DNA from 4 places in the Pseudomonas sp. LF020 genome. Region 3 is predicted to be linked to each of the others. Evidence: predicted binding sites of a transcription regulator. Region 3 holds the regulator's gene; each other region holds the start of a gene.

Region 1 (4,189 bases), on a different contig from region 3:
GCCCTGCCAACTGGAAAAAAGGCGACAAAGGCATGAACGCTTCGCCAGAAGGCGTTGCGGCTTACCTGACCGAGAACGCTGCTGCCCTGTAAGGCGCAACGTCGCGGTACAAAAAAACCGGCCCATGTGGCCGGTTTTTTCATGCACGGGATTTGTCCGACGAGGATCAGTCGTCGAAGTCTTCCCAGCCGCCCATCTGTTTCCAGCGGTTGACGATGCCGCAGAACAGCTCGGCGGTCTTCTCGGTGTCGTAACGCGCCGAATGCGCTTCACGGCCGTCGAAATCGATATCGGCTGCCTGACAGGCCTTGGCCAGAACGGTTTGACCGTAAGCCAGACCGGCCAGTGTCGCGGTGTCGAAGCTGGAGAACGGGTGGAACGGGTTGCGCTTCATGTCCAGACGCGCAACCGCGGCATTCAGAAAACCGAGGTCGAAGCTGCTGTTGTGGCCGACCAGGATCGCGCGCTTGCAGCCGTTGGCCTTCAGCGCCTTGCGGATGCCACGGAAGATGTCGGTCAGCGCGGTTTCTTCGCTGACGGCCATGCGCAGCGGATGATCGAGCTTGATCCCGGTGAACTCCAGTGCCGCCGCTTCGATGTTGGCGCCTTCGAACGGCTCGACGCGGAAGAAGTAGGTGTGATCCGGATAGACGAATCCCTTTTCATCCATGGCGATGGTAGTCGCGGCAATCTCCAGCAAAGCGTCGGTGGCCGAGTTGAAGCCACCGGTCTCTACATCGACGACAACCGGCAGGTAACCGCGAAAACGTGCTGCCATCGGGTGACGGGAACCGCCGCCGCCTTGACCGTCCAGTTCGTCGTCGAAATGGTCTTCACTCACGCGTGTTCCTCCAGCAGGCGCCAGCGCAGTTTTTCACCGGCGCGCAGCGGGATAACGTTCAGCTCGCCGAATGGCAGGCTGGTCGGGGCGGTCCATTCTTCACGAACCAGGGTGATGCGATCGGTGTTGGCTGGCAAGCCGTAGAAACGCGGACCGTTGAGGCTGGCGAACGCTTCGAGCTTGTCCAGCGCATTGCGCTGTTCAAAGGCTTCGGCATACAGCTCGATGGCGGCGTACGCGGTGTAGCAGCCGGCGCAGCCGCAGGCGGCTTCCTTGGCGTGCTGGGCGTGCGGCGCCGAGTCGGTACCGAGGAAGAACTTCGCGCTGCCGCTGGTGGCGGCGTCAAGCAGGGCTTCCTGATGGGTATTGCGCTTGAGGATCGGCAGGCAGTAGAAGTGCGGCCGAATCCCGCCGACCAGCATGTGGTTGCGGTTGTACAGCAGGTGGTGCGCGGTGATGGTCGCGCCGACGTTGGCCGAAGCCTCGTTGACGAACTGCACGGCGTCGCCGGTGGTGATGTGTTCGAATACCACTTTGAGCGTCGGGAAACGCTCGACCACACGGCGCATGTGCTCATCGATGAAAATCTTTTCGCGGTCGAAAACGTCGACATCGCCACGGGTGACCTCGCCGTGGATCAGCAGCGGCATGCCGACTTCGGCCATGGCCTCCAGCGCCGGGAAGATTTTGTCGATGCTGGTGACTCCGGAATCGGAGTTGGTGGTGGCGCCGGCCGGGTACAATTTAGCGGCGTGCACGAAACCGCTGGCCTTGGCCTCACGAATTTCTTCGGGCTGGGTGCGGTCGGTGAGGTACAGCACCATCAGCGGTTCGAAGCGACTGCCGGCCGGGCGGGCAGCGAGAATCCGCTGGCGGTAGCCGTCGGCTTCAGCGGCGTTGCGCACCGGTGGTACCAGGTTGGGCATGATGATGGCGCGGCCAAAGGTGCGCGCCACATCGGCAACGGTATTGGTCAACACGGCACCATCGCGAAGATGAATGTGCCAGTCGTCGGGACGCAGCAGGGTCAGGCGGTCGGACATGAGGGGATTCCAGGCGGGTCAAACTGAGGGGAATGCTACCGGAAAAGACTCTTGCAGGCACTCGCTATCAAGTTTTGCAGGATCCTTCCGATATCCCGTAGGTATGCCGTAAACATAGTGTGAATCGGTCTTTGTGTTACAGAAGCCAATGGAGCCTCCCGTGCGCCAGCGATATTTAGCCTTGCTCAGTGTGTTTGCCAGCCTCCCCGCGATGGCGCTCACCTACCAGACGCGTCTGGAGAACATTGAGTGGACGGTCGAGGGCGACAAGTTCGAGTGCCGCCTGACCCAGCCGATCACCGATTTCGGCTCGGGCCAGTTCGTGCGCAAGGCCGGCGAGCAGGCGATATTCCGCCTCAATGCCTACAACGCCATGCTCGGTGGCGGTTCGGCGACCTTGCTCGCGGCGGCAGCGCCATGGCAACCGGGGCGCAACGACATCAACCTGGGCAGCGTCAGGATCGGCACCGGCAACGTGCTGTTCAACAGCTCACAATCCCAGGCCGGCGGGCTGATCAGCGGTCTGCTCGATGGTCGCAGCCCGGTGGTGCGCCGTGCGTCCAGCGATGGCCGGGTTTCGGAAGTGCGTCTGCTGCCGGTGAAGTTCAGCAAAGCGTTCAATGATTACCAGACGTGTGTGGCGAAGTTGCTGCCGCAGAATTTCGATCAGGTGAAACAATCGCAGATCGGCTTCCCCGGCGAAGGCACCGATCTGGATGCTGTTGCCAAAGCCAAGCTGCAGGTGATGCTCGAGTTCATGAAGGCCGATCCGACGGTCAATCACATCGAACTGGATGGCTATTCCGACAACAGCGGCAACCGTTTGACCAACCGTGAACTGTCGCGCCGTCGCGCGCTGGCAGTCGTCGACTTCTTCAAGGCCAACGGCATCGCCGAATCGCAGATAACCGTGCGTTTCCATGGCGAGCAGTACCCGCTGGTGCCGAACAACAATGCGGCCAACCGGGCGAAGAATCGCCGGGTCAGCGTGAAACTTGCGCGAGTGGCACCCACCACCGCTGCGCCAGCGCCACAAGCCAGTACGCCAGCCAACGCTGCGGCGACTTCCTGACCCGCCGGTCATCGTCGCGCTCTCGACAGATTCTGTCGCTTTGTCGTCTTAAGCTGTCGCGCCTCTGTAAATTCTCGGATTTGAGCGGTAGACTCCTCGGCTTTCCGTAGAACCCCGTGGAGTGATGGCATGGCGGACGTAAACAAGGTCGTTCTGGCGTATTCCGGCGGCCTGGACACTTCGGTGATCCTCAAGTGGCTGCAGGATACTTATAACTGTGAAGTGGTGACCTTCACCGCTGACCTGGGTCAGGGCGAAGAGGTCGAGCCGGCACGCGCCAAGGCTCAGGCCATGGGCGTCAAAGAAATCTACATCGACGACCTGCGCGAAGAATTCGTGCGTGATTTCGTGTTCCCGATGTTCCGCGCCAACACCGTTTACGAAGGCGAGTACCTGCTGGGTACTTCCATCGCACGTCCGCTGATCGCCAAACGCCTGATCGAAATCGCCAACGAAACCGGCGCTGACGCCATTTCCCATGGCGCCACCGGCAAGGGCAACGACCAGGTGCGTTTCGAACTGGGTGCCTACGCGCTCAAGCCAGGGGTGAAAGTGATTGCGCCATGGCGTGAGTGGGACCTGCTGTCGCGCGAGAAGCTGATGGACTACGCCGAGAAGCACGCGATCCCGATCGAGCGTCACGGCAAGAAGAAGTCCCCGTACTCGATGGACGCCAACCTGCTGCACATCTCCTATGAAGGCGGCGTGCTGGAAGACACCTGGACCGAGCACGAAGAAGACATGTGGCGCTGGACCGTCTCCCCGGAGAAGGCTCCCGACACCCCGCAATACCTGGAACTGACCTACCGTAACGGCGACATCGTTGCGCTGGACGGCGTCGAAATGACCCCGGCCACCGTACTGGCAACGCTGAACAAGATCGGTGGCCAGCATGGTATCGGCCGTCTCGACATCGTCGAAAACCGTTACGTGGGCATGAAGTCCCGTGGCTGCTACGAAACCCCGGGCGGCACCATCATGTTGCGCGCGCACCGCGCCATCGAATCGATCACTCTGGACCGCGAAGTCGCTCACCTCAAAGACGAGCTGATGCCGAAATACGCCAGTCTGATCTACACCGGCTACTGGTGGAGCCCGGAGCGTCTGATGCTGCAACAGATGATCGACGCTTCGCAGGTCAACGTGAACGGTGTGGTTCGCCTGAAGCTGTACAAAGGCAACGTGATCGTTACCGGCCGCAAGTCCGACGATTCGCTGTTCGACGCCAACATC
Region 2 (4,189 bases), on a different contig from region 3:
CTCATCGATCGACATCGACAGCGAATACGGTTCCTGACCCGACGAGCACGCCGCCGACCAGATCCGCAGACGCTGGTTGGGACTGGCCTTGATCGCCTCGGGCAGCACCTTGTTCTTCAAGACTTCAAACGGATAGGTGTCACGAAACCACAGGGTTTCGTTGGTCGTCATGGCATCGACCACCTGCTCGCGCAAACCGCTGCGCGGCTGGGTCTGGATGCGCTGCACCAGCTCACCCAGGGACTTGATGCCTTGCTGCTCCATCAGTTTGTTGAGACGGCTCGAGACCAGGTACTGCTTGTTTTCACCGAGCAAAATGCCACAGGCTTTTTCCAGGAAGACCCGGAATTGTTCGAAATCCAAATTACCCGTAGACAATGATGCCGCCTCTTAAATCGTGTTGACCGCCAGGGACAAAAGGTCCCTAGCTGATATCTGCTGCTTTGATCCGGTCGACTACCCGGGATGCCAGGTCATCAGGACGGAATTTGGCCAGGAAGTCATCGGCACCGACTTTCTTGACCATCGCCTGATTGAATACCCCCGACAACGAAGTATGCAGGATGATATGAAGCTTTTGCATGCGCGGGTCGCTGCGGATCTCCGCCGTCAGGGTGTACCCGTCCATCTCCGGCATCTCGATGTCGGAAATCATCATCAGGAACTCTTCTTCCGGCTTCTTGCCCTCATCGACCAGCTTGCGCAGGTAATCCAGTGCCTGCTTGCCGTCGTTCAGCGCCACCACCTCGACCCCGACCGTCTGCAGGCAACGCGTGACCTGCTTGCGCGCCACCGACGAGTCATCGACCGTCAGCACCCGCAGCGACAACGCCTTGCTCTGGGTCTCGACATCCACCACGCCGACCGAAATCGCTTCCGGCGTCGGCGCGACTTCCGCCAGCACCTTCTCGACATCGATGATTTCGACTAACTGATTGTCGACCCGAGTCACAGCGGTCAGGTAGTGATCGCGACCCGTGCCCTTGGGCGGCGGATGGATCTCTTCCCAGTTCATGTTGACGATGCGCTCCACCGAGCGGACCAGGAAACCCTGGGTCTTGGTGTTGTACTCCGTGATGATCACGAACGGACTGTTCTTGTCTTTCAACGCCCCGGAACCGGTCGCCATTGCCAGATCAAGGATCGGAATGGTCGCCCCCCGGATATTCGCCACCCCGCACACGACAGGACTGGACTTGGGCATCAACGTCAGCGACGGGCATTGCAGCACTTCCCGCACTTTGAACACGTTGATTCCGTAGAGCTGCTGACCGTCGAGACGGAACAACAACAGCTCCAGGCGATTCTGCCCTACCAGTTGCGTGCGCTGGTTCACCGAATCCATTACACCAGCCATGCCCAGACTCCTACACCAACGCCAAGTGTTGTTGCGACGCACATTCATTGCTAAACGGCACGGCGCTTGCTTTTTAACTCGTATGAACGCTCAAACGACATTTTTCCGACGCCTGACCTCCCGCACCCGCAAAGCGCTGTGCGCGACGTCTGCCGTCTGCTTGTTTTTCGCTGGCAGCCCTGCCGGTGCTGATACGGTTACCTCGCCTGACATGCTTATCGGCGTCACCCAGGGCTTTCTTGAGTTCACCGTAGAAGACTATCTGGCTACCAGTCAAACGGAAGGTCGCTACGAAATCGAGGTCAACCAGCTCGACCCGCGTATGCGCATGCCTATGTGCGACAAGGAATTGACAGCGTCGCTGGAGAGTCCGGCACGTCCGCTGGGTCGGGTTACGGTCAAGGTGCGATGCGAGGGAAGCTCGCCGTGGACGGTGTTCGTGCCCGCTCAAGTCCGCCTGTTTCGCGAGATTGTCACCACCACCCGCCCGCTGAAACGCGCCGGAATTATCGAGCCGCAGGACGTGACCTTGCGTGAACGCGACATCAGCCAGATCAATCAGGGTTTCCTGACGTCGGTGGATGAAGCCATCGGGCAGAAATTAACCCGACCAACGGTCGCCGATCAGGTGATCACTCTGGTGCATCTGGAACAGGCTGAAGTGGTGCGCAAGGGTGATCAGGTGGTCATCATCGCCCGCAGCGGTACCCTCGCCGTGCGCATGCCCGGCGAAGCCCTGGCCAATGGCGGTCTGAAAGAACAGATCCGGGTGAAAAACCTCAATTCCAACCGGGTGATCAAGGCGCAAGTCATCGCGCCAGGCCAGGTGGAAGTGGCCATGTAAAACGCTCAGGCAGAAAACTGGCGCCGATCTCGACGCTTCCCTAAACTGTGCCGAAGCAGAACACGCTTCGGCACATGCAGCTCATTGCAAAGTCAGCCTAAAGTTTTCCAGGGAATGGCCGAGAACATGGCAAGCGTCCAAATTCCCAGAGGTTTTTAACATGGTCATCGATTTCAGCCGTTTGAACAGCTCCTCGTCACTTACGGGCAGTACACGTACCAGCAACGCCAAGGAAACCGCCGAATCCGGCACCTCCGCGCCGCTGAATACCCAGGCCGAAACGGCCAGTACCGCAAAAAGCGGGGAATCGGTACACCTCAGCAATGAGGCTCAACAGTTGCAGAAGGTCACTGACAAGCTGCGCGATCAGCCTGCCGTCGACAAAGCCCGCGTGGCCGAGTTGAAAGCAGCGATTGCCGATGGCAGCTATAAAGTCGACAGCAACCGTGTAGCCAGCAAACTGCTCAACTTCGAAGCCCAGCGCTAGGCTTTTGCCGGCGCCAGGCTTTTGGACGCTTAGAACCCAAGGCCAGCCATGCACGACACTAATTTATTGCAACTGATCACCGACGACTTTGCTCCAGCTCAACAATTGCTGGAGTTACTGCAAACCGAGTCCCTCGCCTTGCACGGTCGCGACATGCCTTTGCTCGAAGATATTCTGGCGCGCAAACAGGCATTGATCATTCTGCTTGAACAGCATGGCCGCAAGCGCAGCGAAATCCTCGCCAGCCTCAACCTGCCGCTCGACCGTCAGGGCCTGGAGCAACTGGCCAGCCACTCGAGCATTGGCGACCAGTTGCTGGCTCAGAGCGACGTGCTGACCGACCTGATTGCCCAGTGCCAGGCGGCCAACGTCAAGAACGGCCAGTCGATCCAGATTCAACAGGCCGCCACGGCCAATCAGTTGAAAATCCTCACCGGGGGCGAGCCGCCAGCGTTGTATGACGCCTCGGGCACTTTCGCCAAACCGACCAAGCCGCGTACGCTCAGCCAGGCGTGAGCCATTCGACGTGCCTGCACTATCAACCCGCGAAACATGCTGGCAAAATGCTGGCTAGTCGTAGTCAAATTTTGTCTGGAGATTGAGAAAACGTGCCAAACGCCCTAAGCGCGGATGACAGTCCGCAGCCCCCAAAGGTGCTGACCACGCCCCTGGAAATCTCCAGCAACCTGCGCCAGCTGCAAGAAAGCCACGATCCGCTGATCATCACGTTCCATGAGCGCAGCCAGCGCTTTCAGAGCTACCTGATCAAGGTCGACCGCGATACCGCGACCATCGCCCTGGACGAAATGATCCCGCGCGATGGCGAGCGTTTTCTGCTGGCGGGCGAACCGTTCAAGGTCGAAGGCTTCCACGAGGGCGTGCGCATCGCTTGGGAATGCACCGGCACGCTGAACATCGAAGAGTCCGAAGGCGACCGCTTCTACACCGGCGACCTGCCAACCGAAGTGGTTTACCACCAGCGTCGCAACGCCTTTCGCGCAGCCCTGAAGCTGACCGATCTGGTCAGCGTCGAACTCGGCGGCGAAAAGCTCAAGGCGCCGATCAACGGCAAACTGCTGGATATTTCCGCCACCGGCTGCAAGCTGCGCTTCGAAGGCGACATTACTGATCGCCTGCAACTGGGTCAGGTCTACGACCGCATGATCGCCACCCCGCTGTTCGGCAATCAGCCCATCTCGGTCGAACTGCGTTATCTGCACTTCGAAGAAAAGCTCAACATCACCTTCGCCGGTCTGCGTTTCCACAACATCAGCGGCCAGGCAGCGCGCAACGTCGAGCGCTTCGTTTATCAGCTGCAACGTGAAGCACGCCGGTTCGATAAAGACGATCTGTGATTCGTACAGGCAAATAGAAAGGGCAGTCCCTCGCGGGACTGCCCTTTTTTATGGCGGAAATTTTTCTGCCAGCACCGAACACCTGTGGCGAGGGAGCTTGCTCCCGCTGGGGCGCGAAGCGCTCCCCGCCCTTATCTGACAAGCGG
Region 3 (4,189 bases):
CTTCCACGGCAAAGTTGCCCTTGCCATGCAACTGATCGAGCAGTGCTTCGAATTCGTCGTCGGTGATGTCCGAGCTATCGCCCGCCGCCGGTGCCGCCGCAGCGGCCGCCGTCGGTGCCACGGCGTCCGGCGCGAACTGGCCTTTGCCGTGCAACTGATCGAGCAAGGACTCGAATTCAGCGTCGGTGATTTCATCGCTGGCGGCCGCATCGGCAACCGGCGCAGATGCCACAGCAATCGGCGCTTCGGCTTCGGCCTTGACGGCGTTCAGCGAATCGAGCAGCTGTTCGAATTCGTTATCGGTGATGTCGCCCGAATCGCTCGAATCGCCTTCGACGACCAGCTCTTCGATCATCTCGGCCACCGGCGAAGCCGGGGCTTCGTCAGCCGATTGCGGTTCGGCCAGACGCGCCAGCGCGGCCAGCAGTTCCGGGGTAGCGGCAGTGATCGGTGCACGTTCACGGACTTCGCTGAACATGCTGTTCACCGCGTCCAGTGCTTCAAGCACCACGTCCATCAGTTCTGCATCAACGCGACGCTCACCCTTGCGCAGGATGTCGAACACGTTTTCGGCGATGTGACAGCACTCCACCAGCTCATTGAGCTGAAGGAAGCCGGCGCCCCCTTTTACAGTGTGGAAACCGCGAAAAATTGCGTTGAGCAGATCTGCGTCATCCGGGCGGCTTTCCAGCTCGACCAGTTGTTCGGACAGTTGCTCAAGAATCTCGCCGGCCTCAACCAGGAAATCCTGAAGGATCTCTTCATCGGCGCCGAAGCTCATTAATGGGGTGCTCCTACAGGTCTAAAAACCTAAAACTCAAAATCCAAGGCTGGATAACAAATCGTCCACATCGTCCTGACCGGACACAACGTCTTCTCGTTTATCGGCATGAATCTGCGGACCTTCACCCTGCGAGAGATGTTTTTGTGGATCTTTTTCTGCAAGCATCGCGGCGCGGTCGTGTTCGATGCCCGCAAAGCGGTCCACCTGACTGGCCATGAGGACGAGTTTGAGCAAATTGCTTTCGACTTCGGTGACCAGTTGGGTCACACGCTTGATCACCTGACCGGTGAGGTCCTGATAATCCTGAGCCAGCAGGATGTCGTTCAGATTGCTCGACACCGCACGGTTGTCCGTGCTGCTGCGTGACAGAAAACCGTCGACCCGGCGCGCCAGCTCGCGGAACTCTTCAGCCCCGACCTCGCGACGCATGAAGCGGCCCCAATCGGTGCTCAGCGCCTGGGCTTCTTCAGCCAGGCCATTGACCACCGGCGTGGCGCTTTCCACCAGATCCATGGTGCGGTTGGCCGCGGCTTCGGTCAGCTTGACCACATAGCCCAGGCGTTCGGTGGCGTCGGTGATTTGCGACACTTCCTCGGCCTGCGGCATGTGCGGATCGATCTGGAAATTGACGATCGCACTGTGCAGTTCGCGTGTGAGCTTGCCCACTTCCTGATACAGGCCGCGGTCACGGGTCTGATTGAGCTCATGGATCAGTTGCACAGCGTCGCCGAACCTGCCTTTTTCAAGGCTCTCGACCAGTTCGACCGCGTGTTTTTTCAGGGTCGACTCGAAATCGCCCTGTGAAGATTCGTTATGCTCCATAGCTCCCCCGCGCGTCATCAGCCGATGCGTTCGAAAATCTTCTCGATTTTGTCTTTCAACGCCTGAGCCGTGAAAGGTTTGACCACGTAGCCGTTCACACCGGCCTGAGCGGCCTCGATGATTTGCTCGCGCTTGGCTTCAGCGGTCACCATCAGCACCGGCAGATGCTTGAGTTTTTCATCGGCACGCACGTGGCGCAGCAAGTCGATACCGGTCATGCCCGGCATGTTCCAGTCCGTTACCAGAAAGTCGATGCTGCCGCTGTTGAGCACCGGAATGGCGGTCGTGCCATCGTCGGCCTCGACGGTGTTGGTGAACCCGAGATCGCGCAGCAGGTTCTTGATGATCCGCCGCATCGTTGAGAAGTCATCAACGATGAGGATTTTCATGTCTTTGTTCAATTCGACCTCCAAGCAGTCTTAAACGCGCCCAGCACCTGGACGCGCCACTTCAATCAATCGGCGCAGCACTCGAAGACTGTCTGGAGCACAACAGAGCAAGACCGGTGCCGTTCATCACCGCACCAGCCTCGTTCGCAGTGTCCCCACACTGCCTTCAGCGCGCTCGCCACTCCCCCAAACGCCCCCGCAAACGGGCCGCGCACTGGCTGTGTAACTGGCTGACCCGCGATTCACTGACGCCAAGGACTTCACCGATTTCCTTGAGGTTCAGTTCTTCGTCGTAGTACAGCGCCAACACCAGTCGCTCACGCTCCGGCAAATTGGCAATCGCGTCCGCCAGCGCCGCCTGGAAGCGTTCATCTTCCAGATCGCGTGACGGCTCAAGATGAGCACTGGCGCCATCCTCGTGCAGCCCTTCGTGTTCGCCGTCCTGCAACAGGTCGTCGAAACTGAACAGCCGGCTGCCCAGGGTGTCATTCAAAATCCCGTAGTAATCGTCGAGACTCAATTGGAGTTCGGCCGCAACCTCGTGATCTTTAGCGTCACGGCCGGTTTTAGCTTCAATTGCGCGAATTGCGTCGCTGACCATACGGGTGTTGCGGTGAACCGAGCGCGGTGCCCAATCCCCTTTGCGCACTTCGTCGAGCATCGCGCCGCGGATTCGAATGCCCGCGTACGTTTCGAAACTGGCGCCTTTGCTGGCGTCGTATTTGGTCGAGACTTCGAGCAGGCCGATCATCCCGGCCTGAATAAGGTCTTCAACCTGCACACTCGCCGGCAAGCGTGCCAGCAGGTGATAGGCAATGCGCTTGACCAGTGGCGCGTAACGCTCGATCAACTCGTATTGCGCGTCACGTGCCGACTTCTTGTAGTAGTTCATACCGCTGGCGGTCATAACACAGGCCCTGCCGTTTGCTGCACGAGGCGCTCGACGAAAAACTCCAGGTGACCGCGCGGGTTGGCAGGCAGCGGCCAGGTATCGACCTTCTGCGCGATCGCCTTGAACGCCAGCGCGCACTTGGAACGCGGAAAGGCTTCATAGACCGCTCGCTGCTTCTGCACGGCCTTGCGCACGCTTTCGTCGTACGGCACCGCGCCGACGTATTGTAAGGCGACGTCGAGGAAGCGATCCGTGACCTTGGTCAACTTGGCGAACAGATTGCGCCCTTCCTGCGGGCTCTGCGCCATGTTGGCGAGGACGCGGAAGCGGTTCATGCCGTAGTCACGGTTGAGCAGTTTGATCAGCGCGTAGGCGTCGGTGATCGAGGTCGGCTCGTCGCAGACCACCAGCAACACTTCCTGGGCGGCGCGGACAAAACTGACTACCGAGTCACCAATACCCGCAGCGGTGTCGATCACCAGCACATCGAGGTTGTCGCCGATGTCGCTGAAGGCCTGAATCAGACCGGCATGTTGCGCCGGGCTCAGGTGCACCATGCTCTGGGTGCCGGAAGCGGCCGGCACGATGCGGATCCCGCCGGGCCCCTGCAACAACACGTCGCGCAGCTCACAGCGGCCTTCGATCACATCGGCCAGAGTACGTTTGGGGGTCAGTCCCAGCAGAACGTCAACGTTCGCCAGCCCCAGGTCAGCGTCCAGCAGCATGACCCGACGGCCAAGCTCTGCCAGCGCCAGAGACAAGTTCACTGACACGTTAGTCTTGCCGACGCCACCTTTGCCGCCGGTCACCGCGATCACCTGTACGGGATGCATGCTGCCCATGTTATTTCTTTACCTTGTCTTGCATAGACGGAGGCCACATTACTGGCTGCGCGTTCACAACCGGAACAATGCATGGCAGACCATCGATGTAGGTACAAAAACTGTTCATTACCTCAGCCAACCTGCTTGGTCGGGCTGTGATAGATATCAGCGAACATGTCAGCCATGGCTTCTTCGCTGGGTTCTTCCTGCATTTGCACGCTGACGGCGCGGCTGACCAGTTGATGACGGCGCGGCAGATGCAGATCATCCGGAATCCGTGGGCCGTCGGTCAGGTACGCGACCGGCAGTTCATGACTGATCGCCAGGCTCAACACTTCGCCAAGGCTGGCCGTCTCATCCAGTTTAGTCAGGATGCAGCCGGCTAGCCCGCAACGCTTGTAACTGTGATAAGCGGCGGTTAGAACCTGTTTCTGGCTGGTGGTTGCCAGCACCAGATAATTTTTTGAACGGATACCAC
Region 4 (4,189 bases), on a different contig from region 3:
CATGCCCTGACCGGCGGCCTGATCCGCATGGCTGGCGGCTTGCGCGGCCTGGGTGGCGTTGCGCGCCACGTCTTGCGCGGTGGCGGTCATTTCCTGCACCGCGGTGGCGACCTGATCGATCTCGGCCATTTGTTTCTGAATGCCGATGTTGGTGCGAATCGCAATGTCGGCGGTATGTTCGGAGGAATCGCTGACGCTCTGCACTGACGTCACCACCTGCGTGATCATCGCCTGCAATTTGGCGAGGAAGGTGTTGAAGCCTTTGGCAATCGAGCCCAGCTCATCGCTGCGATCACTGCTCAAGCGGCGGGTCAGATCGCCTTCACCTTTGGCAATGTCATCGAGCATGGCGACCATCTGCTTCAGTGGTCGGGCGATGCCATGGCCTACCAGCCAAATCACCAGCAGGCCGATGGCGGCGATGATCAAGCCGACCATGGCCATGCCGAAGGTGTCGGACTTGCGTTGTGCATCAAGGTCGGCCTGGAGTTTCTGCAGATCCGCCATCACTGCGTTCAGCGGCAGTTGCAGCATCAGGGTCCAGCGCGCGTCGGTCTGGCCGATGCCGAACGGCAGGTACAGCTCGATGCGGCCCTTGTCCTTGTTGACGGAGTAGGTGACTTCGCCACGTTTGAGATTGGCCATGTTGGCAATCTGCTCGGCGTCGAGAATGTCGCTGACCTTCTCGCCGAATTTGCTCGGATCCTGGGTGTAGGCGACGATCCGGCCGTTGCCGCCGATCAGGGCCATTTGCCCGGCGCCGCCGTACAGCTTCTGGTTGGCAGCGAGGAGCATTTCCTGGATGAAGTTCACCGACAGGTCGGCGCCGACGATGCCCTGGAACGCGCCGTTGAGCATGATCGGTTCAATGAACGAGGCGAGCATCACGACCTTGTCGCCGACTTTGTACGGCGCCGGATCGATCACGCAGGATTTCTTGCTCTCTTTCGAGCACAGGTAGTACTCGCTGGCGCGCACGCCGGTGGACAGGACTTTCTGGTCGTCGACGTCCACCAGTTTGTCCAGGCCCAGGGTGCCGTCGTCGTTGCGGAACCACCACGGCAGGAAGCGCCCGTTGGCGGCATCGATGCCGACCACGCTGGTGCCGATGTAGGCCGCGTCATTGTGGTCCAGTGCGTTTTTTTCCCAACCGATGTAGGTGCCGAGAATCTTCGGGTTCTTCTCGACGTTTTCCTTGATCAGGCTGATCAATTGCTCACGGCTGACGCTCAGTTTTGGCTGGCCGTCGGCGCCCGGTGTGCCGAGCAGCGCATTGACCCGCACCAGCCCCCCGGCAATCAGCAGCGGTGCTTCGAGTTCGCGCTGGATCTGGCTGACCTGGGTCTGCGCCAGCGAGGTCAGGCGTTGTTCGATGACTTGTTCGAACTGCGCCTGGGTGCGCTGCTGCACCATGTCCTGGGTGCGGGCACCGGAAAACAGCGCGTACAGCACCAGCGCGGCAACCACGCTGAGCACGATGGCGCCGGCCAGGGCGGCGACGGAAAACTGGATCGACTTGAACTTCATGGGAGCTCCGCACGCAAGAGGACGTCTGCGCTGTTGTATCGGCAGCAGGCATTGCGCCATGAGTGGCGAGCGGAATATTGGGCGGGCGATGTCGCAAATGGATCAGTGCGCGACGCAGTGGCAGCGGGTCTGCCGGTTGCTGTGAATTTTTTACGACAGTAGCGGTGGGAAACTTCCGAAAGACCCTGCAACACGTCTGTTGTATCTGGCGCCGATACAATTCACCCCCTAGGATACGCGGCAGGTTTTCAGGGAGCTTTTGAATGAACAAGACATTGGTTGTAAGTGCACTGAGCGCAGCGCTGTTGCTGGCCGGTTGTCAGTCGGTCAACACCACCAGCGGCGGAGCCGTCGGTGTGGAGCGCAAGCAGTACATGTTCAGCATGCTGTCCTCGCAAGAGGTCGACCAGATGTATGCCCAGTCCTATCAGAAGACCGTTGGCGAGGCGTCGAGCAAGGGCGTGCTGGACAAGACCAGCCCCGAGGCCAAACGGGTTCAGGCAATCGCCAACCGGCTGATCGCCCAGGCGCCGACCTTCCGCCCGGATGCGGCGCAATGGCAGTGGGAAGTCAACCTGATCAAGAGCGACGAACTCAACGCCAACTGCGGCCCTGGCGGCAAGATCATTTTCTACACCGGGCTGATCGACAGCCTGAAGCTGACCGACGATGAAATCGCGGCGGTCATGGGCCATGAAATCGCCCACGCCCTGCGCGAGCACGGTCGTGAAGCGATGTCCAAGGCTTATGGCATTGAAATGGCCAAGCAGGGCGCCGGTGCGTTGTTCGGTCTGGGTCAGGACAGCCTGGCGCTGGCCGACACCGTGGCCAACTACGGCATGACGCTGCCCAACAGCCGCGCCAATGAAAACGAAGCCGACCTGATCGGTCTGGAACTGGCCGCCCGCGCCGGCTACAACCCGAATGCTGCGATCACCTTGTGGAACAAGATGAGCAAGGCCTCGGAAGGTGCACCGCCGGAGTTCATGAGCACTCACCCGGCCTCGGCCAGCCGCATCGCCTCGTTGCAGGCAGCGATTCCGAAGGTGATGCCGTTGTACGAGAAAGCCCCGAAATCCTGATCAGCACGAAGGCAAGGCGAACCTGCTTTTGTGGCGAGGGAGCTTGCTCCCGCTGGGCTGCGAAGCGGCCCCAAACCCTACAATCACGGATTAACAGTTAACCCGTATTAGCAGGGTTTGCGACGGCTGCGCCGCCGAGCGGGAGCAAGCTCCCTCGCCACAGTTCAGTGTTACTTCAGGCCGGAATTAAACCCAGCCACTGCTCTGCATCGCCTTGTACACCGCCACGATCGCCAGAATGAAGAACGCCGAAGCCGCCAGGCGACGGATCAAGGTCAGTGGCAATTTCTCCGCAGCAAAGTTACCGGCCAATACCACCGGCACGTTGGCAATCAACATGCCCGCCGTCGTCCCGATGATCACCAGCCACAGCTCCGGATATTGTGCCGCCAGCATCACCGTGGCGATCTGTGTCTTGTCACCGATTTCCGCCAGGAAGAATGCGATCAGCGTGGTCAGGAAGGGCCCGAACTTGCGTGCGGTGCTGGCTTCATCGTCGTCCATCTTGTCCGGGACCAGTGTCCACAGCGCAGTGGCGGTGAAGCTTGCGGCGAGAATCCAGTGCAGAACAGAATCGGAGAAGAAGCTGCCGAACCAGGCGCCTACCGCACCGGCTGCCGCGTGGTTGGCCAGGGTCGCGGCGACGATACCGGCGATGATCGGCCAGGGTTTGCGAAAGCGAGCGGCGAGAATCAGCGCGAGCAGTTGCGTCTTGTCGCCGATTTCGGCCAAGGCAACGATTGCGGTGGGAACGAGTAACGAGTCCAGCATCAGGATTTTCCTAAGGGGCGGGTCGACACGGCTATGACACGTACAGCCTTCCCGCCCCGGGTAAGGTGTGCGTGTCATAGGTCTTGTCAAACCCTGCGATCCGTCTGGTGCGGACGCTTGGGTCGCATACGCCATGATCTGAAGATCAAGTATGTTGACGTATGCCGGACGAGCTTGGCGCTCGTGGGAGACTACTCCCCTAGGACGGAGCGGATTCTGCCTAGGCAGAACCCATTCGGCAAGTGCTAATTTTCAGCCGCGCTTGGCCCGGTAAATCCGGAAACCATTGCCTTCGGCCTTGATCGCACACACGCCCAGATGCTCCTCGATCAGCGGCTGATACTTCAGGAAACTGTTCGCAACCAGGCGCAGTTCGCCACCGTTTTTCAGATGTTTGGCCGCTTTTCGCAGCAAGTTCTCGGTGGCGAAATAATCGGTATGCACCCCGACATGGAACGGCGGATTGCTCAGAATCGCGTTCAACCCCATCGGCGCGGCGTCGATGCCGTCACCGGTCAGCACCTCGGCTTCCAGACCGTTGGCCGCCAACGTCAGGCGGCTGCTGGCGGCGGCAAACGCATCGACGTCGAGCAGGGTCACCTGATTGTGTGGATAGCGCCGTTTGACCGCCGCGCCCAAAACACCGGCGCCACAGCCGAAGTCGAGCAGGTGGCCGCTCGGCAGTTTGTCCAGATGCTCCAGCAGCAGGGCGCTGCCGCGATCCAGTCGACCATGGCTGAACACGCCCGGCAGACTGATGACTTTCAACGGGCCTTCGGCCAGTGGCAGCTCATAAGTCTGCGCCAGGC

Evidence for each region. Region 3 encodes FliA, which starts transcription of late flagellar genes. Its sites were predicted from a motif close to CTAAAGTTTNNNNNNNNNNNGCCGNTAA; they were not measured.
Region 1: the regulator FliA is predicted to act here: its motif matches at 1,951-1,978, upstream of ACU680_RS01340 (flagellar protein MotY).
Region 2: the regulator FliA is predicted to act here: its motif matches at 2,299-2,326, upstream of flgM (flagellar biosynthesis anti-sigma factor FlgM).
Region 4: the regulator FliA is predicted to act here: its motif matches at 1,563-1,590, upstream of ACU680_RS00390 (methyl-accepting chemotaxis protein).

What each region holds. Positions count from the first base shown of each region.
Region 1 covers NZ_JBRFIX010000001.1:290,918-295,106, forward strand. Annotated here, with positions in the region: gene ACU680_RS01325 (peroxiredoxin) at 1-92, shown strand, start outside; gene rnt (ribonuclease T) at 167-841, opposite strand; gene pyrC (dihydroorotase) at 838-1,884, opposite strand; gene ACU680_RS01340 (flagellar protein MotY) at 2,045-2,956, shown strand; gene ACU680_RS01345 (argininosuccinate synthase) at 3,086-4,189, shown strand, end outside.
Region 2 covers NZ_JBRFIX010000001.1:637,871-642,059, reverse strand. Annotated here, with positions in the region: gene cheR (protein-glutamate O-methyltransferase CheR) at 1-378, opposite strand, end outside; gene ACU680_RS03005 (chemotaxis protein CheV) at 425-1,357, opposite strand; gene flgA (flagellar basal body P-ring formation chaperone FlgA) at 1,440-2,201, shown strand; gene flgM (flagellar biosynthesis anti-sigma factor FlgM) at 2,362-2,688, shown strand; gene ACU680_RS02990 (flagella synthesis protein FlgN) at 2,737-3,204, shown strand; gene ACU680_RS02985 (flagellar brake protein) at 3,297-4,043, shown strand.
Region 3 covers NZ_JBRFIX010000008.1:19,473-23,661, forward strand. Annotated here, with positions in the region: gene ACU680_RS18990 (chemotaxis protein CheA) at 1-781, opposite strand, end outside; gene ACU680_RS18995 (protein phosphatase CheZ) at 818-1,606, opposite strand; gene ACU680_RS19000 (chemotaxis response regulator CheY) at 1,624-1,995, opposite strand; gene fliA (RNA polymerase sigma factor FliA) at 2,162-2,902, opposite strand; gene fleN (flagellar synthesis regulator FleN) at 2,899-3,729, opposite strand; gene flhF (flagellar biosynthesis GTPase FlhF) at 3,843-4,189, opposite strand, start outside.
Region 4 covers NZ_JBRFIX010000001.1:74,102-78,290, forward strand. Annotated here, with positions in the region: gene ACU680_RS00390 (methyl-accepting chemotaxis protein) at 1-1,527, opposite strand, end outside; gene ACU680_RS00395 (M48 family metallopeptidase) at 1,791-2,609, shown strand; gene ACU680_RS00400 (TMEM165/GDT1 family protein) at 2,796-3,380, opposite strand; yybP-ykoY riboswitch at 3,469-3,593, opposite strand; gene ACU680_RS00405 (methyltransferase) at 3,633-4,189, opposite strand, start outside.